Regions from separate parts of the Pseudoalteromonas sp. BDTF-M6 genome, predicted to be linked through region 2. Evidence: predicted binding sites of a transcription regulator. Region 2 holds the regulator's gene; each other region holds the start of a gene.
What was found. Region 2 encodes LexA, which represses DNA repair genes until DNA is damaged. Its sites were predicted from a motif close to TACTGTATNNNNATACAGTA; they were not measured.
Positions count from the first base shown of each region.

Region 1: the regulator LexA is predicted to act here: its motif matches at 3,582-3,601, upstream of ruvC (crossover junction endodeoxyribonuclease RuvC).
Region 3: the regulator LexA is predicted to act here: its motif matches at 4,121-4,140, upstream of KD147_RS14090 (YebG family protein).
Region 4: the regulator LexA is predicted to act here: its motif matches at 4,551-4,570, upstream of uvrD (DNA helicase II).

Region 1 is NZ_JAGXTQ010000005.1:172,597-180,738, reverse strand. Features, by position in the region: gene tolQ (protein TolQ) at 1-513, opposite strand, end outside; gene ruvB (Holliday junction branch migration DNA helicase RuvB) at 1,381-2,385, opposite strand; gene ruvA (Holliday junction branch migration protein RuvA) at 2,399-3,019, opposite strand; gene ruvC (crossover junction endodeoxyribonuclease RuvC) at 3,022-3,543, opposite strand; gene aspS (aspartate--tRNA ligase) at 3,676-5,457, opposite strand; gene KD147_RS13125 (DUF72 domain-containing protein) at 5,651-6,508, shown strand; gene KD147_RS13120 (DUF3334 family protein) at 6,526-7,209, opposite strand; gene cmoA (carboxy-S-adenosyl-L-methionine synthase CmoA) at 7,437-8,142, shown strand, end outside.
Region 2 is NZ_JAGXTQ010000002.1:267,641-275,782, reverse strand. Features, by position in the region: gene KD147_RS05535 (COX15/CtaA family protein) at 1-319, opposite strand, end outside; gene KD147_RS05530 (redox-active disulfide-containing membrane protein) at 330-833, opposite strand; gene KD147_RS05525 (SURF1 family protein) at 820-1,551, opposite strand; gene KD147_RS05520 (DUF2909 family protein) at 1,581-1,883, shown strand; gene KD147_RS05515 (cytochrome c oxidase subunit 3) at 1,783-2,658, opposite strand; gene KD147_RS05510 (cytochrome c oxidase assembly protein) at 2,677-3,219, opposite strand; gene ctaD (cytochrome c oxidase subunit I) at 3,220-4,794, opposite strand; gene coxB (cytochrome c oxidase subunit II) at 4,791-5,924, opposite strand; gene lexA (transcriptional repressor LexA) at 6,242-6,859, opposite strand; gene KD147_RS05490 (hypothetical protein) at 7,486-8,070, shown strand.
Region 3 is NZ_JAGXTQ010000006.1:98,482-106,623, reverse strand. Features, by position in the region: gene KD147_RS17030 (Ig domain-containing protein) at 1-1,825, opposite strand, end outside; gene KD147_RS14110 (hypothetical protein) at 1,897-2,148, opposite strand; gene dsbB (disulfide bond formation protein DsbB) at 2,775-3,290, shown strand; gene KD147_RS14100 (DUF6170 family protein) at 3,287-3,589, shown strand; gene KD147_RS14095 (ComEA family DNA-binding protein) at 3,613-3,930, opposite strand; gene KD147_RS14090 (YebG family protein) at 4,156-4,467, shown strand; gene KD147_RS14085 (amino acid aminotransferase) at 4,532-5,725, opposite strand; gene KD147_RS14080 (GAF domain-containing protein) at 5,773-6,423, opposite strand; gene KD147_RS14075 (ATP-binding SpoIIE family protein phosphatase) at 6,514-8,142, opposite strand, start outside.
Region 4 is NZ_JAGXTQ010000011.1:461-8,602, forward strand. Features, by position in the region: gene KD147_RS16540 (tRNA(Met) cytidine acetyltransferase TmcA domain-containing protein) at 281-2,377, opposite strand; gene uvrD (DNA helicase II) at 2,322-4,487, opposite strand; gene KD147_RS16550 (GNAT family N-acetyltransferase) at 4,665-5,078, shown strand; gene KD147_RS16555 (HAD-IA family hydrolase) at 5,086-5,778, opposite strand; gene xerC (tyrosine recombinase XerC) at 5,787-6,719, opposite strand; gene KD147_RS16565 (DUF484 family protein) at 6,716-7,327, opposite strand; gene dapF (diaminopimelate epimerase) at 7,324-8,142, opposite strand, start outside.

The DNA of each region.
Region 1 (8,142 bases), on a different contig from region 2:
ACCCGGGGCAACCATTTGCAAGGTCGCTTGTTTTACCTCACCGAGCGCAATAAAGGCATTCATGATCCCCCACACGGTACCGAATAGACCGATATATGGGCTGATAGAACCGATAGTGGCGAGGAAAGACAGGCTGTTTTCTAATTTTTCAATCTCGCGAGAAAGGGCAACACGCATGGCACGATGTGGACCATCAATCCCCAGCGCGGCAGCGGACAGGTTGTTTTTCTTAGCGCGGGCAAATTCTTTAAAGCCCGAGGTGAAAATGGCTTCGATGCCTTCACTTTGCGTACCGCGAGCAGAAATTTCGTTATACAGCTTAGAGAGGTCAACACCAGACCAAAAACGGGATTCAAACTTTTTCGCATTCGTTAGGGCGCTGCTGAGGATTTTACGGCGCTGAATGATAATGGCCCATGAAATCACCGAAAGGGCGACTAGGGTAAGCATCACCAGCTGAACTAAAAAGCTGGCTTTTAAAATTAGATCAATAAAGTTTAATCCTGAATCCACGTCTTTTCTCCTGAGGCGCAGTATATTGCTATTAACTGTATCCGCGCTCGATACAGCGTACGACACACAATGAACTCTAGTGTACCCAGTCGTAATTGCGCTGACAATGACCTTGCCATGAATTGCCACAAAGCGCCGATAAATAGCCGCTAGCGGTAGTTAACAAGCAGGTCCACCGATACTTAGTTGGGCCCATTAAAATGCGAAAAAGTTCCAAAAAACTAGATTTTATGCAAATTAATCGCATAAGCTGTCATTTTGCTTATATACAACAAGTTAAAAAATAGTAATTCTAATAGAACAAAAAAAGCACAAAAATAATAATAACCTTATATTTCATAGGATAAGACGCATAAGTTAGTATGTGTTGTGCAAAATATCATCTTGAAGATTTTATTCGGTATTAGTTTTTTTTATCCGAAAAAAATAATTTTTCTAGTTTGAAGAAAACCTGCTACCGCTTTATTATTCTCCCTGTACTGAGCTAGCGCAACCAACTATGGCTCTATTGCACAGTTCATGAGGTGGTTTCTGATTCCCCACCTCACACCATCGGCTGTTTCATCCTACTAATGAGCAGCTGATGTGTTCCTCGGATTTACTTCCTTCAACTTGTTGTTTAGCCCGCTCTATAGCGGGCTTTTTTTTGCCTGAATCAAGCTCAGGCACAGACCCTAATCGGTTCAGCCTTAATCCGCTGTGAATCAAAAGCCGTATGACAACCAATTAGCACCCCAGTGCTAAAACAAATAGCACTTGTAAAACAAGCAGCTATCTAACTGCCCCAGCAACGGGCATAAAAAAGCCGAGCGTAGGGCTCGGCTGATTAGGGCTTGGCTAATAAGGTGCGATTATTCACACCCTGATTTAGGTGGCCTTATGCAAACCAAAGTGAGCATAGGCATGATCGGAGACAATTCGCCCTCTTGGAGTACGCTGAATAAAACCTTGTTGGATCAAATAAGGCTCAATCACATCCTCAATGGTTTCTTTTTCTTCGCCTATGGCGGCGGCGAGGTTATCCAAACCAACCGGCCCACCCATAAACTTCTCGATGATCGCCAGTAAATACTTACGATCCATGTAATCAAAACCGCTTTTATCGACATCCACCATATCCAAGGCCTGTGCGGCAATATCGGCGCATACGCTGCCATCGCCCTTGACCTCGGCAAAGTCACGAACGCGGCGCAACAAGCGGTTAGCAATACGCGGCGTGCCACGTGAGCGCTTAGCCACCTCATAGGCGCCCTGCTCGTCAATGCTTAAACCCAGGTGTGTCGCTGAGCGCTTAACGATGGCGGCCAGGTCATCCACATTGTAAAATTCCAGGCGCTGGACAATACCGAAACGGTCGCGCAGCGGTGAGGTTAAAGAGCCGGCACGAGTGGTGGCGCCGATCAGGGTAAAAGGCGGTAAATCCAGCTTGATTGAGCGCGCCGCCGGGCCCTCACCTATCATGATATCGAGCTGGTAATCCTCCATCGCCGGATAGAGAATTTCCTCCACATGGGGACTCATGCGGTGGATTTCATCAATAAAGAGCACATCGTGGGCTTCTAAATTGGTCAACAGAGCCGCCAGGTCGCCGGCTTTTTCCAGCACGGGACCTGAGGTGGTTTTAATGCTCACTTCAAGCTCATTGGCGACAATATTGGCCAAGGTGGTTTTACCCAAACCCGGCGGACCGAAAATAAGCAGGTGATCCAGGGCCTCACTGCGAGAACGCGCCGCCTCGATAAAGATATCCATTTGCTGCTTTACATGAGGCTGACCATGATAGTCCGCCAGCAGCTTAGGTCGAATGGCCCTATCGACCACGTCTTCATTGCCCTGCTGCTGGGGCTCTATTAGTCTATCCGCTTCTATCATTCACTTATCTCTGTTACAGCATCGCCTTAAGCGCTTGCTTGATCATTTGCTCTGAGGTCATCGCTTCCTGAGCAATGGCTTTCACCGCTTTTGTTGCCTGACTATTCTTATAACCCAAGGCTTCCAGAGCGGCAATAGCGTCGTCTGTGGCGTTGGCCGTAACCAGCGTGCCGTTACTGGCGCCACTGACAGGTGCCGCATCCGTGTAAGGGGTGAATAGATCCGGCCCCCAGTCTTTGAGCCTGTCTTTCATTTCTAATACTAAACGCTCGGCGGTTTTCTTGCCTACCCCGGGCAATTTCACCAGGGTGCTGGCATCACCATGATGGACACAATGAATAAACTGCTCCGCCGACATGCCCGAGAGAATGCCTAAACCGAGTTTGGGGCCCACACCATTGGCTTTTAACAGCTCACGAAACAGCGCCCGCTCGCTTTTGGTATTAAAGCCAAATAGCAGTTGTGCATCTTCACGCACGACAAAATGGGTAAACAGAGTGACGTCTTCGCCGCACTCCGGCAAGGCATAAAAACAGCTCATGGGTAAACTGATTTCATAGCCCACACCGGCCACATCCACCAGCACTTCTGGGGGCTGCTTTTCGACTAATTGTCCGCGAATTCTTCCTATCATCTTTACCTCAAACGACCGCGCACGGTTTTGTGCGCTTGGCCGGCTAATTTAATCAGGTTTTGTTGTGAGTGGCCGTGACACATGGCAATGGCCAGGGCATCGGCGGCATCCGCCTGAGGCGTCGCTGGCAGCTTCAAAATATGCTTAACCATGTGTTGAACTTGTGCTTTTTCTGCAGAGCCCTTACCCACTACCGCTTGTTTGACCTGGCGGGCTGAGTACTCGTGCACGCCTAATTCAGCCATGGTGGCGGCGACGATGGCGGCACCACGGGCCTGACCCAGCTTGAGTGCCGAGTCCGGGTTGTGAGCCATAAATACCTGCTCAATGGCAAAGGCGTCGGGATTAAACTGAGCGATCAACTGGGTGACGCCCTGGTAGATCATTTTTAAGCGCGTTGGAAACGCGTTATCGCCAAGCTTAATGCAGCCGCTGCCCAGATAGACAAATCGCTGTCCTTGTTGGCGCACCACGCCGTAGCCGGTGAATCGCGAGCCCGGGTCAATCCCCAAAATAATACTCACCCAGAAACCTTATTTTTATTCTTGCACCGAACAATGGTAACTGTATGGATGACCAGTGTAAAGGCGAGGCGCAAGAAAAAAGCGGCCTCAGCCGCTTTTTAAGATTGAACGCGTTTGTCTATCTGGAAAGGGTTATTCACCCTGCTCCGCGTTTGCTTTTGGTGCAATCGCAATAGCCAGTTCTTTTAACGCTTCTGGGTTGGCATAGCTTGGCGCATCCGTCATCAAGCACGACGCCTGAGTGGTTTTCGGGAAGGCAATCACGTCACGAATGTTGTCGGTACCACATAGCAGCATGACCAAACGGTCAAGACCGAACGCCAGACCCGCGTGCGGAGGCGTACCGTACTTCAAGGCATCCAGTAGGAAGCCAAACTTCTCTTGCTGCTCTTGCTCTTCGATACCCAGGATACGGAAAGCCGCTTGTTGCATGGCGTTGCTGTGAATACGCACAGAGCCACCACCGACTTCGTAGCCATTTAATACCATGTCGTAGGCATCGGATAGCGTGCCTGCCGGGTTGGCTTCCAGCTCCTCTGGGCTTACGCCTTTTGGTGCCGTGAATGGGTGGTGTACCGCGTGCAGGTTGCCCTCGTCGTCTTCTTCAAACATAGGGAAGTCAACAACCCAAAGCGGTGCCCACTTGCTTAAGTCCGTTAGCTCCAGATCTAAACCAACTTTCAAGCGCAATGCGCCCATGGCTTCGTTAACCACGTTGCGACTATCGGCACCAAATAGAATGATGTCGCCGGTTTGTGCATTGGTGCGCTCAAGCAAGGCGGTGATCACGTCTTCGTTTAAGAACTTAGCGATGGGCGATTGGACCCCTTCAACACCGGCGTCACGGTCGTTAACCTTCATCCAAGCCAGGCCCTTGGCGCCATAGATGCCGATAAACTTGGTGTATTCATCGATTTGCTTACGTGAAAGCGACGCACCACCTGGTACGGTCAGTACCGCTACACGGCCTTTTTCGTCGTTGGCCGGGCCCGAGAATACTTTAAACTCAACGTCTTTTACCAGGTCGGCAACGTCGATAAGTTCCATTGGGTTACGTAGGTCCGGCTTATCCGAGCCGAAGCGACGCATGGCTTCTTCGTGACCCATCACAGGGAATTCGCCAAGGTCAACGTTTAGTAGCTCTTGCCACATATCACGAATCAGTTTTTCGGTGATGGCACGAACCTGATCCGACGTCATAAACGAGGTTTCGATATCGATCTGGGTGAATTCAGGCTGACGGTCGGCACGTAGGTCTTCGTCACGGAAACATTTCACGATTTGATAATAGCGATCGAAACCTGACATCATCAGTAACTGTTTAAATAGCTGCGGAGACTGTGGCAAGGCGTAGAAGCTACCATGGTGTACACGGCTAGGTACCAAGTAGTCCCGAGCACCCTCTGGTGTCGCTTTAGTCAATACCGGCGTTTCGATATCAAGGAAGTCGTTGCTATCCAAGAAACGGCGCACAAAGCTTGATGCCTTGGCACGCAGTTTAATACGATCGCTCATCTCCAGGCGACGCAGGTCAAGATAACGGTATTTAAGGCGGCGCTCTTCCGAGTTCTGCTGGTTAAAGTCCAGTGGTAAGGCTTCGGCACGGTTGATGATCTCAAGACCAGTGCCAAGAATTTCAACTTCACCGGTGGCCATATCTTTATTTACTTGGCTTTCTGGGCGCGCACGCACCACACCTTTGATCTGGACACAGAATTCTTGACGAAGTTTATTGGCAATGTCCATCAAGCCTTCGACTTCAGGGTCGAACACCACCTGCACTAGGCCTTCGCGGTCACGCACGTCGACGAAGATCAAACCACCTAAATCACGGCGTTTGTTGATCCAACCACAAAGAGTAACCTCTTGGTCGACATGGCTTTTGTTCAAGTGTCCGCAATATATAGAGCGCATAATATTCCTGTTTTAATTGTAAGCGCGTGAGCTAAATGCACGCAGTGGCCAAATAAATTGCGTCAATTATATAAAAACGGCGGTCAATGTCACGAAGCAAACTACGGGTTGGCTATTTATTCACCACTGCGACGACCCAAGCTGTGATAGCATTTGCGTATCAGAGCAAATAAAGACAAGAGCAAAAGCACGCATGTTGTATTTGGGTTGCCCACAATGGGCCAATAACGCCTGGAAAGGCAGTCTCTTTACCTCTGACTGTCAGAATGCCCAGATGCTGGCGCAATACGCCCAGGTGTTTAACTCGGTAGAGGGAAACACCACCTTTTATGCCGACCCCAAAGCCGACACGGTGCAGCGCTGGCATGATGCCACCGGCAAAGATTTTCGCTTTACCTTTAAGTTTCCCAAGCGGTTTAGCCACGACCTGGCGCTGCAATGCGATAAACAGGCCGTACATGACTGGCTGAAGTTAATGTCACCCTTGATGGAAAAAACCGGCTCCTTGATGTTACAACTCCCGGCCAGCTTTGCGCCCATGCACTTAAGTCGCCTACAACACTTTATGGCGCAGATACCCACCGACATCGGCCGCAGCATAGAGGTCAGGCATCCTGAATTTTTCACAAAAGGGGATGGCGAAAAGCAACTTAATCGCTATTGTTTTGAGCAGGGAATTGACCGCGTGTGCATGGATACCCGGGCGCTGTTTGCCGCCAAACCCCATAATGAAGCCATTATTGATGCGCAACAAAAAAAGCCCCATTTACCCGTGCATGCCATTGCCCTGGGCCAGCGCCCCATAGTGCGCTTTGTTATCGCCGCCATGGGGGATGAATATCAAAGCTACTATCAACCTTGGTTAAGGAAAATAAAGCAGTGGCTGGATGAAGGCCGCCAGCCCTATGTGTTTTTACACACCGCAGACAATCATGGTGCGCCTTTATTGGCACGGCAGTTTGCCAGCGACCTAAAAGCGTATTGCGGGTATCATCACAGGGCTATAGAGCCCTTTGCCGGCGAGTACAACCAACAAAGCAGCTTCTTTTAGTCCCCCGAGGCTCACCGCTATAAACCGAGGTTTTCCATAAAGTCGTCGTCGATATCCTGATCGACCTCTTGCTGTTGTTTCACCTTGGTCTGTTGCTCGGCACGGGTATTGGCGATGATCTCATCCGGGTCTACCGCTTCGCTGATATCGAAATCATGCATTTTAATAAACTCGGTCTTATCCATGGCCAATTCCAGATAAAAGATATTCTGACTTTGGGTGGTAAAGGTGACCCGTCGCGCCTGTGGCCTGTCTAAGGCGGTATCGACAGAGATCTGCACCTGCTTGTTAATGGCCATCATTTTCGGTTGATTTTGGCTGATAGAGGTATGCAATTGTTCGCGCACTTTTTTGGTAAAGTCGCCGACGATCTGATTCATCAACTCGCCAAGCACATTGGCCACATCATCGGACAAATGGCTCTGTGCCAGCTCGTTCTCCGGCATGCCCATATTACGGAGGTAATCGCCGTAAATTTCCATCGCCGCCTGCGCACTGAAGTTGGTGACAACTAACCCGGTAAAGCCGCCGTCAAACAGTACAAAACAGCCTATGTCCGGGCGCATACAGGTACGCGATATTTTCTGTACCATGGCGGAATAACTGATGTTATTGCCACTGGCCGACGACAACACCTCGGTGACCGAATGGCATAAGGTGGCGAGGATATCATCGGTGCTAATTACTTTACTTTTACTCATGCACAGTCTCACTTGCTGCTGTTGATGGCGCGCTAAGGCGTATAAGGCACTGAATATACGACAAATAGACGTGATTTACTCGTGCTTTTTTATCACTGGGAGCAGGCTCCTCCTCGACCGCTTAAGGCTGGACTTAGTCGCCTGCTCATATTCACCGACTAAAGCTCCCCACAAGCAGCACAAAAATGATAAAATAACGCCATCGTTTCTAGCTAGAGCTTAGCAAAGTGTCAGCCAAAGACAGTATTTACGCCTCAGAACAACAAGTAAAAGACTTCACCTTTGACGCCAAAGTGGTGGAAGTATTCCCCGACATGATCGAGCGCTCGGTGCCCGGATACGCCACCATAGTCAGCACCCTGGGCAAGCTTGCCGGTAAGTATGCGCAAGATAACAGCAACCTCTACGACCTGGGCTGCTCACTAGGTGCCGTCACCCTGAGCATGCGCCGTAATCTCAACCAGGCGGGATGTGAAATCATTGCCATCGACAATTCCGAGGCCATGGTTGAGCGTTGCCGTTTGCACCTGGAGGGCTTTCGCTCTACCGTACCGGTGAGCGTGGAACTGGGCGACATATTAGACGCTAAATTAGAGAATGCCTCAGTGGTGGCGATGAACTTTACCCTGCAGTTTATCGAGCCGGAAAAACGTCATGCGCTCTTAAGTCGAATCTACAATGCCCTGAAACCAGGTGGCGTTTTACTGTTGAGCGAAAAGCTGCGTGGTGAAAACCAAGTCGTCGACGACCTGTTGATAGATCTGCACCATGACTTTAAGCGAGCCAACGGCTATTCCGAGCTGGAGATCAGTCAAAAGCGCACCGCCATTGAAAATGTCATGCGCACCGACACCCTAGGCACGCATCTTACCCGCCTTAATGAGATTGGCTTTAGCCAAACCCAGGTGTGGTATCAATGCTTTAACTTTTGCT
Region 2 (8,142 bases):
GTACCGGCATATGAATGCGTTTGCCATGACGCCAGGCATACATGGCAATGGCGAGGATCAACAGCCCTAGGGTGCCGGCAAAGTAGCGATGCACCATTTCCTTGAGCGCCTTACCCTGATCTACCTCCATACCGGGAAAGTTTTCCTGCACCGCGGCTATTTCATGGGCCTTGTCGGGCACGGTTAAAAAGCCATAACAGCCGGGCCAATCCGGGCACCCCAGCCCGGCATCGCTCAAACGGGTATAAGCACCCAGACCCACCACCAACACGGCCAATAAAGCCGTACTTAACACCAGAAATTTATAGTTTTTTGTCATACTGGCCTCTTTAACTGCTACGCGCATAATTGAGTAGTTTTTTTAAGTCCTTCAACAACCCCTTGTGTACCAAGCGGTTGGCGTCGGCTTGTGGAGCATAGTCATACTCCAGGACCACCAAACCATGGTGATCGATTAAATACAGGCTGCCGGCGTTAAGCTGCGCCGGGGCACTGTTGATATGAATACTGGGCATGTCTTTCGTCGCTGGCGCTTCCTTCCCTAACACGGCAATGCGCACCTTATCCTGATTTTTACCCAGGGCTACATACAGGGACTGCAAGTCTTGCCATTGCTGCACGCAGCCCTGACAGGGGTCGCTATTGACCAGGGCTATGGTCCAGGGCGACGGCGGGTATTGCTGCCAGTCGCTCAGCTCCACCTGCTCAGTCATCAGTCGCCCCTGATTGCTCTGATGGCCGGGCAACCAGCCGGAATACAAAACCGCCACGGCGGCCACAATGGGCAGCAGAAAGCAGCCGATAAATAACAGAAGGGGTTTAGGTAGCTGCATGCGTTCTCCTTGCTCGCCAATAGGCACTTACGGCAATCACCAGGGCCGCCAGGGCGATTAAAAACCACTGCCAGGCGTAGGCCCTGTGTTTGTCGGCCGACATGGTGACCGGCTGATAATGGGGGATAGCGCCTATGCCCTCGACTCGGTGCTGGGCATAGACCATAAAAGGGTGAATGGGTTTGCGGGTTTGCTCGCTCATCTGAGTAATGGCAATCTGTTGAATGCGCTTAGGCCAGCCCTGCTCCGCCCGGGCGTCGCTCAGGGTAAACTGCGCCAGGGTACCTTCTTTGACCAGCGCCTGGGTCAGGGTGAGCTGCTCTGGCAGCTCAATGGCGGGCAGTTCACTGCGTGCGCTTGGCGCCGGCACAAAGCCCAGATTGACCAGCAGCCAATGGCTGGAACCCGGAGGCAAGGCCAGTACCAGCAGATCATAGCCGACCCGGCCCTGATACACCTGATTGTCCAGCAGCCAGTATTCGCGCTGCAACTTGGCGTCGAAGCCTACCTGCAAACCGGTGGCGTCTTCGCTTTCGATATGGCGTAGCGCCTTGGTTAAAGGCATGACCCCCTGTGCCGACCAGGAATCCAGCAGCTGTTGTCGCTCCTGCTTTTGTTCCGCCCGTTCAAGCTGCCAAAAACCCAAGCGAGTACAAACAGTTACCGCAAGGATAACCAACCCAGTCCATAAAATTGCGCTAAGCTTACCTGTAAACACTCAACCACCAACCTCGGAGTATCCGTACCGTGCTTATTAAAATTATAATTATTGCGCTGTTGTTGCTCGTCATTTACACCCTTTTCCGTGCCTTACTGGCGATGATAAAATCCGATAACAAGGTGCCTATGTCGCGCTATTTGGGCAAGCGCGTCGCCCTGTGCATCCTGGTACTCATTATTATTTTGCTGGCGCAGCAGTTTGGTCTGCTGCGCTTTAATCCATCACCGATCACAACACATACACAAATACAAACAGGCACAGCCACACCACATCTACAAAGTGCCAGTACCAGGCCGCCGCTTGAAAGGCAAAATGCTTTTCGCTGCTAAAGTGACCCTTTAATACGCGGATAAAGACCACGCTAAGCATGATGGCCCCCAGGGTCACATGCAGACCGTGGAAACCGGTGAGCAAGAAGAAGGTGTTACCGTAAATACCGGAGTCCAGTTTCAGACCTAAATCCTGATAGGCGTGCACATATTCATAGGCTTGCAGGCCCAGGAAGCAGACACCCAGGACTATGGTCAACAGCAGGAACAAGGTCAGTGGCTTACGCTGGTCTTTTTCTATGGCGGTGTGGGCAAACTGCAAGGTCACCGAGGACACCAAGAGGATAATGGTGTTGATCAGGGGCAGCCCCTGCCAGCCCATGGCCTGAGTGGTGGTGCCACCCGGGGTGCTTTCCAGCGGCCAGACGGCGGTAAACTCGGGCCACAATACTTCACCCGTCATCACATTGTTGCCATCGCCACCAAGCCAGGGCACCGCCAACATGCGGGCGTAAAACAGTGCGCCGAAGAAGGCGGCGAAGAACATCACCTCGGAGAAGATAAACCAGCTCATGCCCTGCCTAAAGGAGCGATCCATCTGCACCGAATAGAGACCGCCATGGGATTCGCTGATCACATTACGAAACCAATTCACCAGCATATAGAGCAACACGGCAAGACCCAAAAATAACAGGTACTGACCATGGCTGCTTTCCTGCTCCATTTGCATCACGGTTAAGCCCGCGCCGGCGGCGATAAAAAACAACGCCACCGCGCCGACTATCGGCCAGGGACTCTGCGCCGGCACATAGTACTTTTCATACTGTTCACTCATATTCATGCCTCATTTGGGTTATCGCGCCGACGCCACTAACGACTCGGGATGCTTGGCGCTGATATCAAAAAGCGTATATGACAGCGTTAGCTCCTCGTATTCGGGGGGTAACGCCGGATCGACATAAAATCTTAATTGATATTCTTGTTGTTCGTTGGCCTGCAGGGTTTGCTGGTCAAAGCAAAAGCAGGCCAGTTTATGTAGGTATTTTGCCGCCAATCCAGGAGAGACAGACGGAATGGCCTGCATCACCCGGGCTTGATCGCTGATATTGGCCGCCGTAAAGGTCACCAGGCTCATCTCTCCGGGCTTAACCACCACAGACTGCTGCTCGGCGCTGACCTTAAAGGGGGCGCCGCTCTGGGCATGAGTGGTAAAGCTCACGGTGACCTCGCGACTGTTATCCACCCTTTGGCTTTGTTGCGCCTGCTCCATGGAAGGCTTGCCGTTGAGGCCGGTGACATCGCAGAACACGTCATACAAGGGCACCAGCGCAAAGGCGAAGGCAAACATGGCCAGGGTAGTTAACAGCAGTTTTCGTAACAACGGCATATGGTTCATTTATTTCACCTCGGGCGGCGTCTCAAAGGTGTGATATGGCGCCGGTGAGGCCACTTGCCACTCTAAGCCCTCGGCTCCGTCCCACACCTTGGCCGGGGCTTTCTCGCCGGCCTTGATGCACTTAAACACCACGGCCACAAACAGCAGCTGCGATAAGCCAAAGGCAAAGCCACCGATACTGATAATGGCGTTAAAGTCGGCAAACTGCAGCGCATAGTCGGGGATACGACGGGGCATGCCCGCCAGGCCGACAAAGTGCATGGGGAAGAAGAGTACGTTGACGCTGATGAGCGACATCCAGAAGTGCCACTTCGCCAGCGTGGTGCTGTACATATGCCCGGTCCATTTCGGCAGCCAGTAATAGGCCGCGGCCATAATGGAGAATACCGCCCCGGTGACCAGCACATAGTGGAAGTGCGCCACCACGAAGTAGGTATCATGGTATTGGAAGTCCACCGGCGTAATCGCCAGCATCAACCCGGAGAAGCCGCCCAGGGTAAAGAGCACGATAAAGGCAATGGCAAACATCATGGGCGCTTCAAAACTGATGGAGCCGCGCCACATGGTCGCCACCCAGTTGAACACCTTCACCCCGGTGGGCACGGATATCAGCATGGTGGAGTACATAAAGAAGAGCTCGCCGGCCAGCGGCATGCCGGTGGTAAACATATGGTGCGCCCAGACCACGAAGGACAACAAGGCGATGGACGCGGTGGCATACACCATGGAGGAGTAGCCAAAGAGTTTTTTGCGCGAGAAGGTGGGCACTATGGTGGAGATAATGCCGAATGCCGGCAAGATCATGATGTATACCTCGGGGTGACCGAAGAACCAGAAAATATGCTGGAACATCACGGGATCGCCACCGCCGGCGGCGTTAAAGAAGTCGGTGCCGAAGTATTTATCCGTCAGTACCATGGTCACCGCCCCGGCCAGTACCGGCATCACCGCAATCAGCAGGAAGGCGGTGATCAGCCAGGTCCACACAAACAGCGGCAACTTCATCCACTTCATGCCCGGCGCCCGCAGGTTGACGATGGTCACTATCACGTTAATCGCGCCCATGATGGAGCTGGCCCCCATGATATGGATGGCAAACACGAACAGCGCGGTGTTGTCGTTACTGTAGGTGGTCGACAGCGGCGCGTAAAAGGTCCAACCGAAGGCCGGACCGCCCCCATCCATAAACAGCGACATCAGCAAGATGGCAAAGGCGAAGGGCAGGATCCAGAAGCTCCAGTTGTTCATGCGCGGCAAGGCCATGTCCGGCGCCCCGATCATCATGGGGATCATCCAGTTGGCCAGGCCGGTAAAGGCCGGCATCACCGCACCGAAAACCATGATCAAGCCATGCACCGTGGTCATCTGATTAAAGAAATGCGGGTCAACCAATTGTAATCCCGGCTGGAATAGCTCGGCGCGAATGACCATGGCCATGGCGCCGCCGGTTAAAAACATCAGCAAGGAAAACAGCAGATACAGCGTGCCTATGTCTTTATGGTTAGTAGTAAAGAGCCAGCGTTTAATGCCGGTCGCAGGCCCGTGATGTTCATGTGTTGCAGCGGCTGTACTCATTGTTCTCCCCCATCAATAAAGGCCTGAATCTCACTTGGTTGCACCGTATCGCCGGTGTCATTACCAAAGGCATTACGCTGATAGGTAACAACGGCCGCGAGCTCTTTAATGGTGAGCTGGCTCACGAAGGCCTGCATGGCCGTGCCCGGTTTACCGTGCACCACAATATCGATGTGGTCTTTGATTTCGCCGGTCGCGATTGGGCTGCCCTTGATTGCCGGGAATACTCCGGGAACGCCGAGACCCGTTGGTTGGTGACAGGCTACGCAGCGGGTCATATAGATCTTCTCGCCGGTGCTCATGAGCTCGTCATGAGACAGGGTTTGGTCGAGTAAGGCGGCATCGGCATCGGCCTGGTCCAACATCGCTTGTTTTTGCGCCGCCAGCCAGGTATCAAACTCCTCAGGGGATTTCGCTTCAACCACAACGGGCATAAAGCCGTGGTCCTGACCACACAGCTCGGCACATTGACCGCGATAGATACCCGCTTCGTTAACCTTGGTCCAGGCCTCGTTGATAAAGCCCGGGTTGGCATCTTTTTTCACCGCGAAGTCTGGCACCCACCAGGAATGAATGACATCGTCCGAGGTCATCAGGAAACGCACCTTTTTACCGGTAGGGATCACCAGAGGCTTATCCACTTCCAACAGGTAATTTTCGCCCTTAGCTTCTGCGTTTTTAATTTGCTCCTGGGGCGTGGCCAGCAGCGAATAAAAGCCCAGATCATGACCCATGTATTCATAGTGCCATTTCCACTGCGAGCCGGTGATCTTGATGGTGACATCCGCCTTGGAGGTGTCCTCCATGGCGATCAGGGTTTTGGTCGCGGGCACCGCCATGCCGATAAGAATTAAAAATGGGATCGCGGTCCAAAGAATTTCGACCTTGGTGCTTTCATGGAAGGTGGCGGCGGTAGCGCCCTTGGATTTTCGGTGCCTGAGCAAGGCCCAAAACATGACCGAGAATACGATCACCCCAATCACACAACAGATGATAAATATCGTCATATGCAACTGGTAAACATTCTCGCTGATATCCGTCACCCCAGGGCGCAAGTTGTACTTGCTGTTGGCAAAGGCCATTTGGGGAACAAACAGACACAGCAACATGAGGGAGCAAAGCTGCTTCATGTACCATCTCCTTAACTACGCGCAACGCAAAAAAGGGAAGAGGCAATTACTGCTAGCCATTCTTCGTTATTATTATGCTTGGACTGGCCGATTCAATTTACTGCAATAAAAGTGCGCAAAAAGCAACCAGCAAAGCCTGTAATATAACCAATTAGTCAAGAATTGAGCGAATAGCAAGAAATGAAGCGTTTTAGTTTTGCTTTTTTAAATAAATATTTGGGGGATATTCAAACTGTTAGCGCGTAAGGAAAGAAAGGAGAAAAGCGCCGTAAAACCCCCAATAAACGGCCTATCGGGGGCTAAATGCGGGGTAAAACCTACATCCAGTCGGCGTTTCGAATTACGCCAACTGCTAAACCCTCAATATTAAAGGATTCATGTTCTAAATCGACTTCGATGGGGGCAAACTCGTCGTTCTCCGCATGCAGTAACACCTTACGACCAGCCTTTTCCAAACGTTTGACCGTGACGTCTTCCCCGACACGGGCCACCACCACCTGACCGTTTTCCGCCACCTGGGCGCGGTGTACCGCCAGCAAGTCGCCATCGAGAATGCCTATGTCCTTCATACTCATGCCGTTAACGCGCAGCAGGTAATCCGCCGCCGGTTTAAACAGCAAGGGGTCGATTTGGCAATGGCTCTCAATATGTTCCTGCGCCAAAATGGGCTCACCGGCGGCTACGCGACCTATCAGCGGCAGGCCTAATTGCTCCGGCTCTTCTTCCTCAACCAGCTGAATACCACGGCTGGCGCCGGGTTTCATCTTGATCACCCCTTTCTTGGCCAGCGCCTTCAGGTGCTCTTCAGCGGCATTGGCACTGCGAAAGCCCAGCGTTTGTGCAATTTCGGCGCGCGTCGGCGGCATGCCGGTATCTTTAATAAAGACTTTGATCAGCTCTAAAATTTGCGATTGGCGTTTAGTTAAAGGGCGCATACAACTGGTTTTCCATACAGTACATTTAACTGTGAGTATATACAGTTGTCAGAAAATCGCAAATAAATTCAAGGAATTTGCCAACCCCTGTGGCGTTTAATTTATTTCCAAAAAAATCCGTTAACAATAAACTTTTTAAATGCTCAAAGAGTGAAGGGGTATCTAGCGATCTGGGTCTACTCCAGCTCTAACTAAAGGATGGCTGAGAAATTGATATTTATTCAAATAGTTCAGTAGCTTGTTACCGTTCTTTTATCAATATTGGCGGTAAAACGTTTGAAGCCTACTGCTTTACTATGCTTAGTGCACACTAGTTGGAACTAAGCTATCGAAAACCGCGGTGCTAGGTGTAGTGATAGTCAGCTAGGAGTGAGGATCGGACGTTCATCCTTCTACCAAAATCACAGTGTATACATCCATAATCGTTGCGTTTCTCCCATAGTCAGGAAAACGACCCAATGGGTCGTTTTTGTCGTGTCCACGTTTAGAGCAATGTAGAATAACTTCAATGCTGTTAAGTACTTCCTAAATTTGCTATCAATGGTCATAGGACAAAAATGAGACCGATTTGGACAGGAAAACGACCCAATCGCTCGATATTAAATTGTTTGAATTTTTAGGAAACTATGAAGAATATCGAAATTAGAGATATCTTGAGGTTCGCTGACTCTTTGAAGAGTGAAGACTCCGAGCATACATATCACCGTTCTTATCGCCATTTCGTAAAGTATTTCTGTGACAAGGATACTCTTACAGAGCAAGACTTGGTTATTGGTGCAAATTTCACTTATGGATGGATGCCAACAATCATGAACTTCAAGTCGAATAACTTTGAAGAGTCGCTGAATATACTAAACAAGGCAAAGTTGCCTGAACGAATTTCAAGTGATGAAATCCTTGCTTTAAAGTCATTGGTAAACAACTCTCTTGTTGGCGTTTCAAAACTTCTACATTTCGTAAACCCAAATGTTTATGCGATTTGGGACAGCAGGGTGTGCCATTTCCTTCTTGGTAAGTCTCACAAGTACATTATTGAAAAAGTAGATTTGTACTGGGAATACTTAGACTTGTGTGGACGAGTAGCATCAGAACCAAAATTTAAGGAAATACACACTGCTTTCGAAGCTTCGGTCAATTACCAAGTTGCAGAGTTTAGAGTCGTTGAGCAACTGATGTTTGTTAATAGCAGTACAACGATAGCAAAATTCTAACAAACTGTTTAAGAGTGATTCGCAACGCGTGGCATTTTCACTATGCGTTGATTTAAGTGATTAAGGTGGTGT
Region 3 (8,142 bases), on a different contig from region 2:
AGTTATCTTTCGGCACCGCATTTTTATTATCTTCGCTACTATAGCCTATCGCCAGCATCCAAGTTTCTTGAAACTCAGGTTCAGAAGTAAACAGCTCATAAATAGGAAGTGTTAACTCCTCGTAGGAATAAATGGTGTCAGGCTCGTTGAAATCCACTGCCACGTTAACAAGAAATGGCGCCTTGATTACTTCAATACCGTTTTTCACATAGGGGTTGTCAAACACCAGTAGGTCAGAACCCAAGTACGCTCTTAAGGAACCCTCTGAGACTTGGGGATACAGGTGATTCATAAACTCAACTTGATAGTAGCTGTCCGTGTTGATGTCATAACCAAATGATCCACTGGTGCTGTAACCCGAACCAAAAGCAAGTTTGGTAGTTTCATTATAAAAATAAGGACGTCTGGCCTGCACGTTCAACTTCTCCACACTACCGTCAGGCAATAATTCCATGTCATCTACAAACAAGCGGTCTGTAACAGGGTTATAAAATACCGTTTCAACACAGCAGCCGTCTTCAAATTTTCCAGCCCACTTATCTTCTACAAGTAACTCGTCGTTATTGTGAGATATGCTGATAAATTTATGCCTGTGAGTTCCCCAATAAACGATTCCGTCCTTGTAAGCACTGATGCGCGGAAAGGTAAGCTTTTCAACATAGATCTGAGCACAGTTATTGAGCGTTGTTAGCTCCTCAATGTCACAGTAGTAAACCTCCTCATTCACCTCAAAATAAACGTGTGCTTTGTCAGGAGAGATCACTGGACGACTGTCAGCTCCATGAATTGGTTGCCCAAAAAAATGCCCGTATTGAAATACTGGATACTCAGACAATAGCTGCTCATCTTTATAAATCTGAGCATAAACAAAGGTATCATTTGGGTTTAAGACAAGGGCAAATACTTTGTTTGATAGCGGCTCTGCCATAATCAACTGTGCCCAACTACCTTGACTTTGCCCCTCAAGTACAGTTTTCGATTGAATCTCCCCTGTTTCATTCAGTGTATATCGAGACAACCCCAAGGATATTTCAGAGCTTATTTGTTGAAAGTCGTTTCCCCATGCTGGTGAGCCTTGGTTGTCTCGTCTATTCACTAGCAGATCATTATTCGATAGGTGAAGAGTACTAAAATAGTCAAACTGATACGTTTCTCCTACCGGTTCAATTTTTAGGGGGCCCAACCAGAGGACATTGTTAATTTGTACAGGGCGGTCTTCAAACCCTTCCTTGTTACCGTATGACCTTTGCCCAGTTATAACTTGATAGCTCTTCAACCAATGTGGGTAGGTGAAGTTACTATTTATTCTTGCCAATGGATCAGTAGGATCAAATAACCATGGGCTAAATGCATTCGGCTTAACTCTTACCCAGTCAGTATGAGAACCAACACCAAGGAATTTGCTCCCATCCCAATTGTTAGCTATTAATTGTGGACTCGAGTCTTCGCTTAGTGGCCAGTTAAAACGCACCACATTACTGGTATATGATTTTAATACAATAAATCCATCGTTTTGATCTAAAACCAAAACATCGGGGGTCATAAATTCAGCCAATTTAGGAACACTAAATGGAACAGAATAAATAGAGCCATCCCAAGGATAAACATTGCCTATAAAATCCAACAAGGTTCCATCAGGGTGAATATAAGTGCTGTAATGATTAGGTAATTCGAAATCTTCGTGTGTGTAACGGCCTACTTCCACCGCCTGCTGATCAACGATTTGATATTGCACCATAGCTGTGTCCCCGAGTATCAGCACCAAATCTTGGTCTGGCAACAGCTTTATAGAGTAATTGCCAATTCCACTTGGCACATCTAACACATGCTGAAACTCACCTGTAGATACACCTTGGTCATCAAATGGTAGGAAATACACATCAAATACGGTGGCAGCTAGTGCGCTCCCCTGCCATCACTGTATAAAGCCACTTGATTGTCAGCTTCGTAGCGACCTAAATATGTATGGTCCAGCATTTGCCAACCATTCTCATCTGCTTGTAACGTATAAAAATGCCCCTCATTAAAACTATACGCTACCCCCTCTTTACTGGGGTGATTCACCATGTTCGTGAACACATTCGCAAAAACCACTGTTGATGCAGTTGAAAGAGTTAGCAGCCATATTAACAACCCGATTCTTATCATCTTATATCCTTATTTTTTTATTTTTACTTACAGCTAACGTGTCACAGATGCGGTAATAATCTAATTAAGTATTAACATTTAACTTCTTTTTAAAACCACGCTCTAGAATGATTTCGACCGAATCTTTAGCAAAGCATTAAATTGCTCATACAAAACCCAGGAGAGCAAAGAAGAAGAGGTAAGCAGAAAATATAGGATAAGTATTCGTCTGAGTTGCATCGATTAACATCCTTTTTCTCTGTTTATAAATTGTGCCAATTAAAGTACCACTCTAACAAGCCATTTAATAAAAATGAAATTTCCGATCCGCTTTGTTCTTAAAGCTGTCCTGAGAGTGTTTATGTTAACAAGCTTTGCGGCAGAATTGGATTGGTTTAACGTCAACTTTATAGACTTTAATAGGTGGCCCAAAAATATTGTTAATGTTTCAGATTTGCCTGTAGTAGACATTTATACTAATTGATTGTGTCGTAAAAAAAGCCAATTCACTGTAAAGCACACCGAGTAAAACTGGCAATTGCACAAGACAATAATAAAGTATCAGCTTTTCGCGGCTTTTGGCTGGTGCTTGCATAGACCCAGGTGCAGGGGCATAATCCTCGCATAGACAATTAGTTGAGTAAGCTATGAGCTGGTTAAGTAAGATTTCGCGCCAACGTGCGCCTTGGTTACTATTAGCGTTAATCGCAACCCTGTTTGAGGCAACGGCGCTGTATTTCCAATACGCCATGGATTTAGCTCCGTGCATCATGTGTATCTACCAACGTACCGCCGTGTTAGGCGTGTTATTCGCTGGCCTTATTGGCGCCATCAACCCTGCCAATCTTTGGCTGCGCCTGAGCGGCTTGGCTACCTGGCTGGTTGCCAGCATTTGGGGTCTGCTATTGGCCCGTGAGCACATTATGATGCAAACCACCACCGACCCGTTCGCCTTCGTCTGTGAATTCGAACCTAACTTCCCCGTGCCCTTGCATGAATGGATCCCTGGCTTCTTCGCCGCGACCGGCGACTGTGGTAACATTGATTGGCAATTTTTAGGTCTGTCGATGCCGGGTTGGATGCAGGTTATTTTTGCGGCCCTTGCAGCGGCCGCAGTTATCGTAACCTGTGCTAGCTTGTTCTTTAAGCCTAGCAAGTCATGATTTATTTTTTAGCCAGTCAAATTCCTAAACTGCAATCATTCAGCCACCGCCAGCGCTTGCAACTGGTGGCTGAGGCCTTGGAATTATTGAATGCCCAAGAACGTATCACCCTCAATATCATCAAGCTGTTGCTGATCACGCCGCTGTTTTTATTGTTGGTGCGCTTTGAGGGGTGGAGCATGCTGCCCTGGTTATTGCTTGCCGGTCTTGCCTACCCCATTTTGGTGCTGCCGGTGCGCCACTACTTTGCCTGTCGTCATCTGGACCAGGCGATTACAGAGCATAATAAAGGCAGCTAACGCTGCCTTTAGATTATTTCCAATTACAACGACACCTTATCCTTGAGCTCGGCCATTAGCCGCTCACCTATCCCTGGCACATCATCCAGTTGCTCAATACTCTTAAAGCCGCCGTTTTTATCGCGATAGTCGATAATTGCCTTGGCTTTGGCCGGACCTATACCGGGCAAGGCCTGCAATTGCTCGGCCGAGGCCTGGTTCAAGCTGACCTTGGCATGGCTTGAGGCTTCGCTTTTACTTGGCTCGGATGGCGCTGCAATAACCGGGGCTGTGGTGGCAAGAAAGAGTGTGGTGGCAAGAACGCCAATAATGGCGCTTGCAGAGGTGTTAAGTAGTTTCATACTTCTCTCCTTAAAGTGATGACTATTCCTTTGGTACTACCGCTATTAAATAAAGAAGAAGGAACCAGGCTTGTCAACCTAGTGGCTCTGGCGCACACGCATCGACCCAAGCTCCTGAGCACTGTGTTTATCGCAAGTTACGGAAAAAGAATAAAAACACCTTGACCTTCGCTGCTCGCGCCCCTAATCTAACTGTATAAAAAAACAGTATAGTTAGGAGATCCCATGGCTGTTGTCGTTAAGTACGTAGTTGAAAGAGATGGAGTCGAGCGCATGACCTTTACCAGTAAAAAAGAAGCCGATGCTTATGACAAAATGCTCGATATTGCCGAAAACCTTGAAGGCCTGCTGGCAAACGCCGATGTGCCCTTAAGCGAACAACAAGTAGAAAGCCTGGCGCTGCAAATAGCCAAACAAAAAGAAGACTTTATGCAGGTGCTAAAAGGCGCTAAGCCAAGTGATAATAAAGCCGAAAAAAAGCCCAAGGCGCAAAGCAGCACTGATAAGGTGACCGAGCTGAAGGCAAAAGAAGCCTAACCGACAGCCAATAAAAAAAGCCAGCATTTGCTGGCTTTTTTTATTGCTTAATTTTAAGCGAAAGTTATTTCGTTACTTCGGCTACCGCATCGGCGAAGTAATCGATATTTGCGTGGCTGATACCGGCTACGTTAACGCGGCTCGAACCAACGATGTAAATCGAATACTCTTTTTGCAGGCGCTCGATCTGCTCTTTATTAATGCCTAAGAAAGAGAACATACCGTGCTGACGCTCAATAAATGAGAAGTCCATGCCATGACATTTGGCATTCAGTTTCTCTTTTAATAGTGAACGGAACTCGTTAATGCGTGAGCGCATTTCATCCAGTTCATCGTGCCACATGGTGGTTAGCTCAGAGCTAGCAAGAATAGTGCTGACGATATCCGCACCGTGCGCCGGAGGCATAGAGTAGATGCTACGTACCACGCTCAGTAATACCGAGTTAGATACATCGGCACCGCTGGCATCTTTTGAGATGATTGAGCAGGCACCGATACGGTCACGGTATAGACCGAAGTTCTTCGAGCATGAGGAACAAATGATCAACTCTTCAACCTGTGAAGCAAGTAAACGCAGGCCGGCAGCATCTTCGTCCAGGCTAGTACCAAAACCTTGATAGGCGATATCGATAAGCACGGTAAAGCCTTGTGCTTTAGCGATGTCGGTCACGGTTTGCCATTGCTCGGCATTTAAGTCCATACCGCTTGGGTTATGACAACAAGCGTGCAGCAATACCACATCGCCTGCCGGGATCTGACTTAGGGCGTTAACCATTTCGTCGAACAATAACCCCTTATTTTCATAGTCGTAGTAAGGGTATTCTTTTACCGTCAGACCGGCCGCTTCAAACAAGCTGATATGGTTAGCCCAGGTCGGTGTAGTCACCCAAACCGTAGCGTCATCGTTACAACGCTTGATAAACTCGGCAGCAACGCGCAATGAACCTGTACCACCTGGGGTTTGTGCCGTGCGCACACGGTCCGCTAGCAACGCTGGGTGCGCATCGCCTAACAGCAATTGTTCCATTTTCTGACAATAATCCAAGTTACCGGCCAACCCGATATAAGACTTGGTGGCCTCATTGGCTAAGCGAAACTCTTCAGCTTTTTTTACGGCTTTTAACACAGGGGTGTTGCCCTGCTCATCTTTATAAACACCGACACCTAAATCAATTTTATTGGCATTGGTGTCAGCCTTGAACGCAGCCATCAACCCAAGAATGGGATCCGTCGGTAATGGTTTTAACTGTGAGAACATGGGACTCTCTTTTTAATTATCTCAGGGGTTAGCAGTACCCGGCCACATTAAGCTGGCAAATGCGCGACAATTTCTTTGCTTGCGGCGACTAGCAGAGCTATGCGTTCGGGGGTAAAAAAATCTGTGCTGAATGCTTCCGCATCGACGATACCCACTACTTTACCTTCCTGCGAATAAAGCGGCAAGCAGCTTTCAGCCTTCACTTTCGGGTCACATGTATAGTATTCGCCACCGCTGGCAACATAGTCTTCCACATTATTGATAATTCTCGCCTTTCCAGAGCTTGCGACCTGTACATTATTACTAGTGGCGGCGAACTCTGGAGTAATCGGAAACAGGGGTCGACTGGGCGCGCCATAGTACGCCAGTTTGAGCAATTGCCACTGGCCGTCAATATCGCGAGCTTGATAGATACCAAACCAATCGACACCACTTTGCTCTACAACAAAATCAACGATCGCCTGCAAGGTGGCGAGGCGTTCCTCGGCACCGCCATCTAGGTGCTCACGCAAGCTAAAGGGCTCTTCCTGTAAATGGCCAAACAGGCTGCACGCACCGCCCTCGCCCAACTCTGGAATTAGATATTGCCATTGCACCTGAGCACTTGCCGTTGCCAGATACTCCGTTAGTAACGCTTGATACTTCTCGGTGAGTGCCGCATCCGCATCTAGGTGCGCCTGTTCGTTATAGGAAATCATTTAGCCATCCAAACATCTAAACTTTTAAATGGATGCTAACACAGAGGCAAAAGCGCAGGCAATAACAAAATAAGGTCGCAAAGTACCCATCTACAGCCTGTAGGTAATGAGCACCTGATTCCCCTTTTCGTTATAGCGCACCGTGGTTGCGAGCTCATGCAACAAGGCAATGCCGCAGCCGTAGCCTTGATATGGCTTTGGCGGTCGATAGCGGGCTGGCTCAAAGCCTGGGCCGGAGTCGGTGACCGTCAATGTTAGCTGACGCTGTTGTGGCTGGTAGGCGATATCGAAGCGAATATGCCCGCTTTTAAGTTCGGCCAATATGCACTCACGCAGCGCATAATATTCGAAAAAGCCGACGTCGCTGACTTTGAGTTCAGAGTCTAAGGCCAGTAAACCATGCTCGAGAGCATTGTTATAGGCTTCGGACAATAAGATAAAGAGCGCCGATTTATGGGCTCGGAACCCCGGTATACTGGCCACGAGATCAATCAATTCGGAGACGGGATCCGTGCTTTTTAATTGCTGCGCGTCCAGCTCCAGACTCAGGCTTAGAGGTAACTGGCTTAGGCGCTCAGGAACAGGTTCCAACTGCGGCTGTGGCTGCGGGTCAATGAGTACTAGGCTGTAATCATCCGCTTGCTTGTCGCCGCCACTAAACCAATGCACCGCTCTAAGGACATCGGCTGAGCTAGCCTTGACCTTGGCAGCCACGGCGCTGAGCAAGCCTTGCTCGCCAAATTGCTGCTCCTCACCATTCGTTGCCTCAATAATGCCATCGGTGTAAAACACCAGGCGGACATTATCTGCCAAGGTGAGGTGCAACAAGTCCCGCTCGAATTCATCATCTTCAAGTATGCCAAGCGCCATATGCCGAGACTGCAGGCGCTGTAATACCCGCCCCTGTTCATCGAGCAAAAAAGCATCGGGCAAGCCGCCCATCCAGAGGGTGGCGCTTTGCGCACTTGGGTTCAGCTCACACAGTGTCGCCGCACAAAACATATGCGCCGGCAATAATTGCTCAAGGGCCTGGTTTATTTCCCGGGCAATGTCGGCCACGGCAAAGTTTTTCTCCACCATGGTGTAGAAAATGCGTGCCACCGGCAGAGCGCCCACCGCCGCTACCAAGCCATGACCGGTAAAATCGCCCAGCAGAAAGTACTGGCCTCCGTTGGGACTCAAGGCACTGAGGAAAACATCACCGTTGAACATCGCCGCTGGTGACAAATGCCAGTCGACCCCCTTGGGCACCTGCATATTTCGCTGTAGGGCATTGGTAAAGATATGCTCCACCAGCTCGTATTCGCGCTCCGTTTGGCGCTGATAGTAACTAAGCGCCCGCGTCTGCTCCATGGACTGCGCCAGCAACTGGCGAATACGCAGGTGCGCCCGCAGTTTGGCTCTGAGAATATGAGCATCAAATGGCTTGGGCATAAAGTCATCACCGCCAACATCAAGACAGCGAGCCAGGGCCTGCTGCCCCTCTAATGCGGTAATAAAAATGATGGGTAAGTAAGCGCCCCCAGCCTGTTGCTTTATTTGCGGCGCCGCCTGATACCCGTCCAGGATGGGCATCATAATATCAAGCAGCACCACATCCACCGCCATACTGGTTACCAAGGCCACCGCCTCGGCGCCGTTAGCGGCTTCCAGCACACAATACTGCTCGCGCTCCAATAAGGCGCGCAGCACTTGCCGGTTAAGGGCCTGATCATCCAC
Region 4 (8,142 bases), on a different contig from region 2:
CGTAGCGAACCAGCGCCTTATTAAAGAAACCCGTTGCAGCAATGCAGCGGGTTTTTTGCTTTCTGGCGTTTAATATTCTTACTACATTCTTTGACTATCGATAGCCGTAGCCATCAGGTGTGGTTATCACGCAGCCCTAAATCCATGCTAGATAAGTAGCGCAAGTTAGGGCGGCTTTGGAATAGCTTCGTAACTTGGTTTAATCGGTAGAACATCGAAAAAAGAAACCCGCATAATGAGTGGGGTTTGACGCTTAGAGGATCTGGTGGGGCGTTTTGTTTTATTTGATAAGTTGCTGAATAAAGTCTTTAAGCAGTTGCTGATACTGCTTTTTACTCAGTTCGACAGGTTTGGCATCTGCATTGTTAAAGACAAGCCCTAGAATTACGTCCTGGGTCTCTTTAGGTGCTGCTGCTAGAGTGGACCAGTTATTGAAAAGATAGCGCCGCAGGGCACCATAGGCTTGTGCTAGAGGAATATGTCCCTGGCTATAGCGCCATAGGGTGTGATGATCGGTATGAAGAGGTTCCATCACGGGGCATTCGCCTAATAATTGCAGTAAGAGTCTACTCTCCAAGTCGGCAAAGTAATGCGCTATTAGGTGCGGCAGATCTTCTCTCCAGGCCTTGATAACCGGTGACAATAGTTGGGTGCCTTGTTCAGTGAGTCCTTTCGTCATTAGGGCGCTGTATTCGCCGCTGACATGATCCCGCTTAATGCCCAGCTTAATGATGCTAAGCCCTAGACGCCGCCAAAACTCAAGCAAGCTGGCGTGAGCGCCAAAGCTGGTGCCAAGTATGGCAACCTTATGTTGTGTGAGATCGTCACCGATAAAGTCCATCAAATCACTCCCTATTCCCTGATGGTGGAGCTGCGGGTGCACGGCAATACGCACTATGCGCGCGCAGGATACCTGCGCCAATTGTGATTCACCGCTTAGCTGCGCCAGGCTTTGAGCAAGAAGATGCCCTTGCGGACGACGTTCACCACTTACAACCTGGGCCGCCATTTGCTCATCGAAGCGACCTTCCAAGGTAATAACGGCCACGGCGACCAGTTGCTCGCCTTTTCGGCTCAGGTAAATACGCTGTCCCGGCGCATCCAGTAATTGGCGAAAGTCATTGGCCGAAGTCTGATAATGGGCCAGCACCAGTAAAGCAAACACCTGCTTTAGCAATTCCGGCTGCTCGCGCAGTTTAGCCGTATCGATAGCAATATGAGTTAATGCTTGTTCGCAGGGCTGGAGTTCCTTGCTGGCGGCATCAAGCACCAGTAATTTGTTGATTCCCTGTTCCAAGGGATCCCCCGAGGCGAAGCGAAACGGTTCGTTTAAAACGCGCTCGCGAAAGTTAGAGTAGTGCCTTTGCAAATAGGCTTTAAAGCGCAATGTGTAACCCCGGCCACTGCCTTCGTAACCGGCTAGGGTACTGGCAAAGACCACGCGTGGATAGATAGCCAAAAGCTGTTTAAGAATATGTATCGGCAGGGTGGCCGCTTCATCGACCAAGAGTAGATCACAACTGGGTTGCTCGTGCAGTACGCGATCCGGAGGCATATATTCCACATTACCAAGACTCAGATCTGTGTCCTTGGCCTCGGCAAGGGATGCCGTATCGCTCAGGTGTTTAAACACGGTACTTACCGCGCGACGCTGAACGGCACATAAGATGATGCGTTTATCGCTCAGCTGGCCGGCGGCTATACCTAGTGCGGCAGACTTGCCACGACCCCGGTCGGCGCTAATTAATAGGGGGCGATGTGCTCTACCCTTGGCGGTTTTAATGATTTGCTCTACGACAGCTAGCTGTTCGCTGGTATCCGGTTGAGCGTTACCCTCAGGGGTATCGGCAACCAAGGTGATGCAATTCGAGCTCCCCGCAGATTGCTTGATGCTAACAAAGTCGGTTTCTACTAGTTGCTGTTCTAACCAGGCCCAAAAATGGCTTTGTGTTGGTGTGGAGTAACCGTAAGAAATCAGCTTATCCATGCCCGGGTCGATAAATGTGCTGGTATCTTCCGGCAGCATAAGCACCAACAAGCCCCCGGCTTGCACCGTGCCCGCCAGCGCTGCGAGTTTATCGGCGTAAAAGCCGCTGTAACAGTCGTAGGCGGCGTGGGCATGCTCTTGCCCCAGGATCTGGTGCAGATGATGCGGCCACTGGGCCTGTCTCAACTTTTCATTATTGCTGAGCACATACCATGGAGCGGCTGTCAGTTTCTGGAGCGCTATTAATTGCTCGTAACACCATTGCCGTTCGCCACGCAATAACAGCGCTTGGCGCCATCGCTGGCGCTTTAATTGGCTGAGTAAGTTTGTGACTTCAGAGTGCTTGCAAGCGAGCATAGGCGGTGACCAACCATTTACTGCCAACGTCATCAAAGTTTACCTGCACCCGCGACTGGGCCCCGGCACCTTCATAATTCAATACCGTGCCCTCGCCAAACTTGGCATGTAGCACGCGTTGGCCGAGATTAAAGCCGCTATCGGCAAACGCCGCTTGTGTTAGCGATGGGCTAAAACGGCCCGACTGTTGCGGCGCGGTGACCTTGGTTCTAACGCGAATTTCTTCGACGCAGTCATCGGGTAGCTCTCGCAAAAAGCGTGATGGGCTGTGATACTTTTCCTGACCATAGAGGCGACGGCTTTCCGCATGAGTGATATACAACTTATCCATGGCACGGGTCATACCTACATAGCAAAGGCGACGCTCTTCCTCTAAGCGACCGCTTTCTTCCTGGCTTTGTTGCGATGGGAACATGCCTTCTTCAACACCGGCCATAAAGACAAGCGGGAACTCCAGGCCTTTTGCCGAGTGCAATGTCATCATCTGCACTGCATCTTCATGCTCTTCGGCCTGACCTTCACCGGACTCTAGCGAGGTGTAGGCTAGGAAGCCTTGCAGTGGCGATGAAAACTCTTCATCTACCGGTAATTCGTATTGCTCGCAGGCGTTGATTAATTCTTCTAAGTTCTCTACGCGAGCCCGGCCTTTTTCACCTTTTTCCGCCTGATACATGGCCATAAGGCCGGTATTTTCAATGGCGTACTTGGTTTGCTCGGCCAAAGTCAGATCGCCAATATGGGCTTCGATGCCATCGACTAACTCCAAGAACCGGGTTACCGCGGTGGCGGCGCGGCCGGATAAATGCTTTTGCTCTATGATTGCCTTGGCGGCATACCAAAGCGGCAGTGACTCGGCGCGGGCACAGTCACGAATATGGCTGAGGGTTTTATCCCCGATGCCGCGGGTGGGCGTGTTGATTACACGCTCAAAGGCGGCGTCGTCTTGGCGATTACTTACCAGGCGTAAATAGCTAAGGGCATCTTTGATCTCCTGACGCTCGAAGAAACGCATGCCGCCATAAATACGGTATTTCATGCCCTCTTGCAGTAAAGCCTCTTCCAGTACACGGGATTGGGCGTTATTACGATACAAGATGGCGCTGTCACTGAGGGCATTGCCGGCCTCGAGCCAGGTTTTAATTTTGCCGACAATAAAACGGGCCTCATCCAGCTCGTTAAAGGCAGCATAGATGGAAATAGACTCACCTTGGTTACCATCGGTCCACAGGCTTTTACCCATACGCTCGGAGTTGTTTTCAATCAGCGAGTTTGCCGCTTTTAGAATCGTTGCCGTGGAGCGATAGTTTTGTTCCAGGCGAATGGTTTCGGCATCAAAGTCGTCCAAAAAGCGTTTAATGTTTTCAATACGCGCCCCACGCCAGCCATAGATACTTTGGTCGTCGTCGCCGACTATCATCATGGAGTTGGTATCACCGGCGATCAGAGCCAGCCAGCGATACTGAATTGTGTTGGTATCCTGGAACTCGTCCACCAGAATATGGGCAAAGCGCTGCTGATAGTGACGCAGCAGCGCAGGTTGTTGCTGCAGCACTTCGTAGCAGCGTAGCAGGATCTCGGCAAAGTCGACTAAACCGGCGCGGTCACAGGCCTCTTGGTAGGCGCCGTATACCCTCTGTAATAGCTGTTCGTTGACGTCATAGGCTTGAATGTCGCCAGGGCGCAGGCCCTCATCTTTTTTGGCGCTGATATACCAGGCGATATGCTTTGCCGGCCATTTCTTTTCGTCGATATTCATGGCCTTAAGCAAGCGGCGTATCATACGTTGCTGATCATCACTGTCGAGAATTTGGAAAGACTCAGGCAATTTTGCTTCACGGTGGTGAGCACGCAAAATACGATGGGCCAAACCGTGGAAGGTACCAATCCACATGCCACCGGCGGAGCCTTGAATGGTTTGTTCGACTCGGGCACGCATTTCTTTGGCCGCCTTGTTGGTAAAGGTCACCGCAAAGACACTATAGGGTGAGGCGTTTTCTACCTGCATCAACCAGGCGATACGATGGACCAATACCCGGGTTTTACCTGAGCCCGCACCGGCAAGAACCAGCATATTTTGCAAGGGTGCTGCTACCGCCTCTCGTTGTTTATCGTTCAAGCCATCAAGTAATTCAGATACATCCATCGCCACATCCACCTATTGTTAGTTTGGCAAGTATAACAAGAGTTCTGCTTTGGCTAAATAGAATACTGTTTTTATAAACAGGTATGCCTTAGCAAGCGAATTATCGGCAATTTACCGCTAACTGCTTGTTCTCATATTAGTTAACATAGGCGCCATGGGTACTTCGGGAGTTAGATAATGAGACGGTACGAAATTGTCAGTGACAGCAGTGAGCAATTAAGTGATTGGCTTAAAGAACAGGTGGTTGCTTTTAACAAGTCACATTGGCCCGTACAAAGACAAAACCTCGGTTTTAGAGTCAGCAATGATAAGGGAGAAGTGGTTGCGGGCATTGCTGGACGATGCTTTGGCCATTGGCTACTCATCGATTGGTTATGGGTCAACCCTGAGCACAGGGGGCAAGGCTACGCCAACGAACTTTTTTATAAACTGGAGCGGGCAGCCAAGGAATTGGGTGCGACAAAGGCCGTACTCGATACCCTGGAGTTCCAGGCTCCCGACTTTTATCGCCGCCATGGTTACGAGGAGGTCTTCGCGCTAGCTGATTACCCTCTTGATGGGCGTCGTAGCTATATGGTTAAAGCACTTTAGTTCGTATTTAACCTAGCTCCGTCAATGCCATGATGTCGTCAATCTCACAGCAAGGCAGACCCTTATAGGCATATTGAATGCCTTGATTATTGAGCCAAATGCTGCGACATCCGGCATTGTTCGCACCTTGCACATCTGTGTCCAGGCTATCGCCGATATGGATGATTTCCTGGTTCGCAACCCCAAGACGCTCGGCGGCATGATCGAATAAATCCCGATGAGGCTTGGACTTGCCATCGGGCCCGGCCATCAAGACTAACTCGAATTGATCTCTGAGGTTGAACTTGGAGACATCGACATTGCCGTTGGTAATGGCGATCAGTCGATATTTACGTTTAAGCGATTCCAGCAGGGCTAATATCTCATCGCTTACGGTGATCTTGCTGCGTGCTTCGGCAAAAATCTCGTAGGCATTGTCAGCATGGTATTGTTCTACCCCAATCTTATCCATGGCGTAAGTGAGCGCTTGCTTACGAATTTGCGTAACATCATGAGCCAGCGCTGGATCACGGGCAATCACGATGCGACGGCAGTCTAGCCAAAAATCATCGCCTTGCTCCAGCCATCCCGGTAGGGTAAGCAAATAATCCTGCTGTGCCTGCAACGCTGCCTTGATGATAGGGTGGTTATCATACAGGGTGTCGTCCAGGTCAAAGCTCAGTACCTTGGCGGGAGCCATGGCTCGATTAAATCGCATCATTCGGGCTGTTACTTCTGTTTTTTAGCTCTGGGGTGGGTATTATCATACACCTTGGCCAGGTGTTGAAAGTCTAAATGGGTATAAACCTGGGTTGCCGACAAACTGCTGTGGCCCAGTAGTTCCTGCACCGCCCGCAGATCGCCGCTTGATTGCAGGACATGAGAGGCAAAGGAGTGGCGCAATTTATGAGGATGAACCTGAGCACTCAGGCCTTGTTTGACTCCCCATTCACGCATGCGCTCCCGTACATGACGCACTGAAATACGGGTTTTCCGTTTCGATAAAAACAGTGCCTCGGGGTCGGCACCGACAAAGGCGCCGCGCACCTTGAGCCAGGCATTAATTGCGGTAATGGCCTGCGAACCCACCGGTACCAAGCGTTCTTTATTACCCTTACCTAGGACACGAATTTCAGCACTGCGCAAATCGATATCATTGCAGTTAGTATTAACCAACTCACTGATCCGCAGTCCACTGGAGTACATTAATTCCATCATGGCCTTGTCGCGGATGGCGAGCGGATCGTCATCGTCGATCTCAAGCAGTTGATGCATCTGTTCAATATCCAGATTGCGGGGCAGCGGCTTATCAAACTTGGGGCCCTTTACAAATTGCGCCGGGTTATCAAGGTGTGGATTATAGGCCCGTAAAAAGCGAAAAAAGGCGCGCAGGCAACTGAGCTTAAGGTTGACGGTGCGAGCCCCCAAGCCCTTGGCACGCAATGACATGGCATAACGGCGAATATCGTCACCGCTAATGGTCAACCAGCCATCCCGGTCATCATAAAAGTATCGAGCCACCTCTAGGAGTTGCCGCTGGTATTGCTCCAAGGTGTGACTGGAGTATTGTTTTTCATAGCGCAGATAATGGTGATAGTCGCTCACGGGTAAGCGCCAGCTGTCGGTCATCACGGCAAAGGTGAGAGCCTGCGACTCGCTCATGATAGGGCTGTTAAGCGCTCTTGCAGGGCTTTGACAAATTCAAAGATAAACAGACTGTCCTGGGCCGGTTCAAAGTGCAGTTCATCTTCACTGGCAAAGGCCAAAATGGCTAACGGTGATGGTAATTCACCAATCAGGTATAAGGCGGCGCTTTTGCTCTGGCCGGCAAAGATCAGCGCTTGTTCCTGCTCTGACAGGCGGCCAAGGTAGTGATTGTTTTGCTCCAGGCGTTTATCCAGCAAGGGTTGTAGCTCGTCGGTGAACTTAATCAGTTTACACTCACTGATCTGCAATTGTTCGCAGATCAGGGCTTCCAGTCCCGCCGCCAGTTCGACAAACTCGGCATCCCGCATCAGCTGGCGATGACAGGCGCTGAATACTTGAAACACTTTTTCATTTTGTTTCGCCTGAGCGACCAATTGTTGTAACTGTTGTTGCAGCGCACGATTTTGTTCGCGCAGCACTTGTTGCTGGCGTAATTGCAAAGAGGCGACGCTTTCATGCGTTGCACCCAGGTTCATCGCGGCGAACACCTCGGGGTGTTGCAGCAGAAAGTCTGGGTTGTCTTTAAGATAGTCGGCGATTTGCTCTTTGCTTAATTCACTCATAAGGCTATTTGTCCATCAAAAACATGCTCGGCGGGGCCAGTCATCTTGACCGGGTGACCTTCGCCCTGCCAGCGGATCTGCAAGCTACCGCCAGGCAGATCTACTTTGACATTGTTGCCTAGCTTATTTTGTAGTTGTCCAACCACGGCTGCGGCGCAGGCTCCACTGCCACAGGCCAGCGTTTCGCCGGCACCACGCTCCCAGACCCTGAGCTTAATATGGTTCGGATCGATCACCTGCATAAAGCCAACATTGACCTTTTTCGGGAAGCGTTCATGCTCTTCAACCAAGGGGCCCAGGGTATGCACGTCGGCGGTGTCGATGTCGTCAACCTCGATCACGCAATGGGGATTACCCATGGAGGCGGCGCCAACAAACAGGGTTTGCTCCTGCTGGCGTAAAATATAGGTGAGTTCGCGTTTACTGGCTTTTAGCGGAATTTCTTTGGGTTCAAGCATGGGCTGTCCCATGTTCACAGTGACCTGACCGTCTTTTTCAATATATAAGATCATGTTGCCACCCTTGGTGGAAACAGCAATCTTGTGCTTATTGGTGAGGCCTTTCATGCGTACAAAACGGGCAAAGCAGCGAGCGCCGTTACCGCATTGTTCCACTTCGCTGCCGTCGGCATTAAAAATACGGTAATGGAAGTCTAAATCCGGTGAATAGGGTGCCTCGACCATTAACAATTGGTCGAAGCCAACGCCAAAGTTACGGTCGGCCAGTCGCTTGATTTGGTCGCGGGAAAGAAAAATGTTCTGGGTCACGTTATCGACGACCATAAAATCATTTCCTAACCCATGCATCTTGGAGAA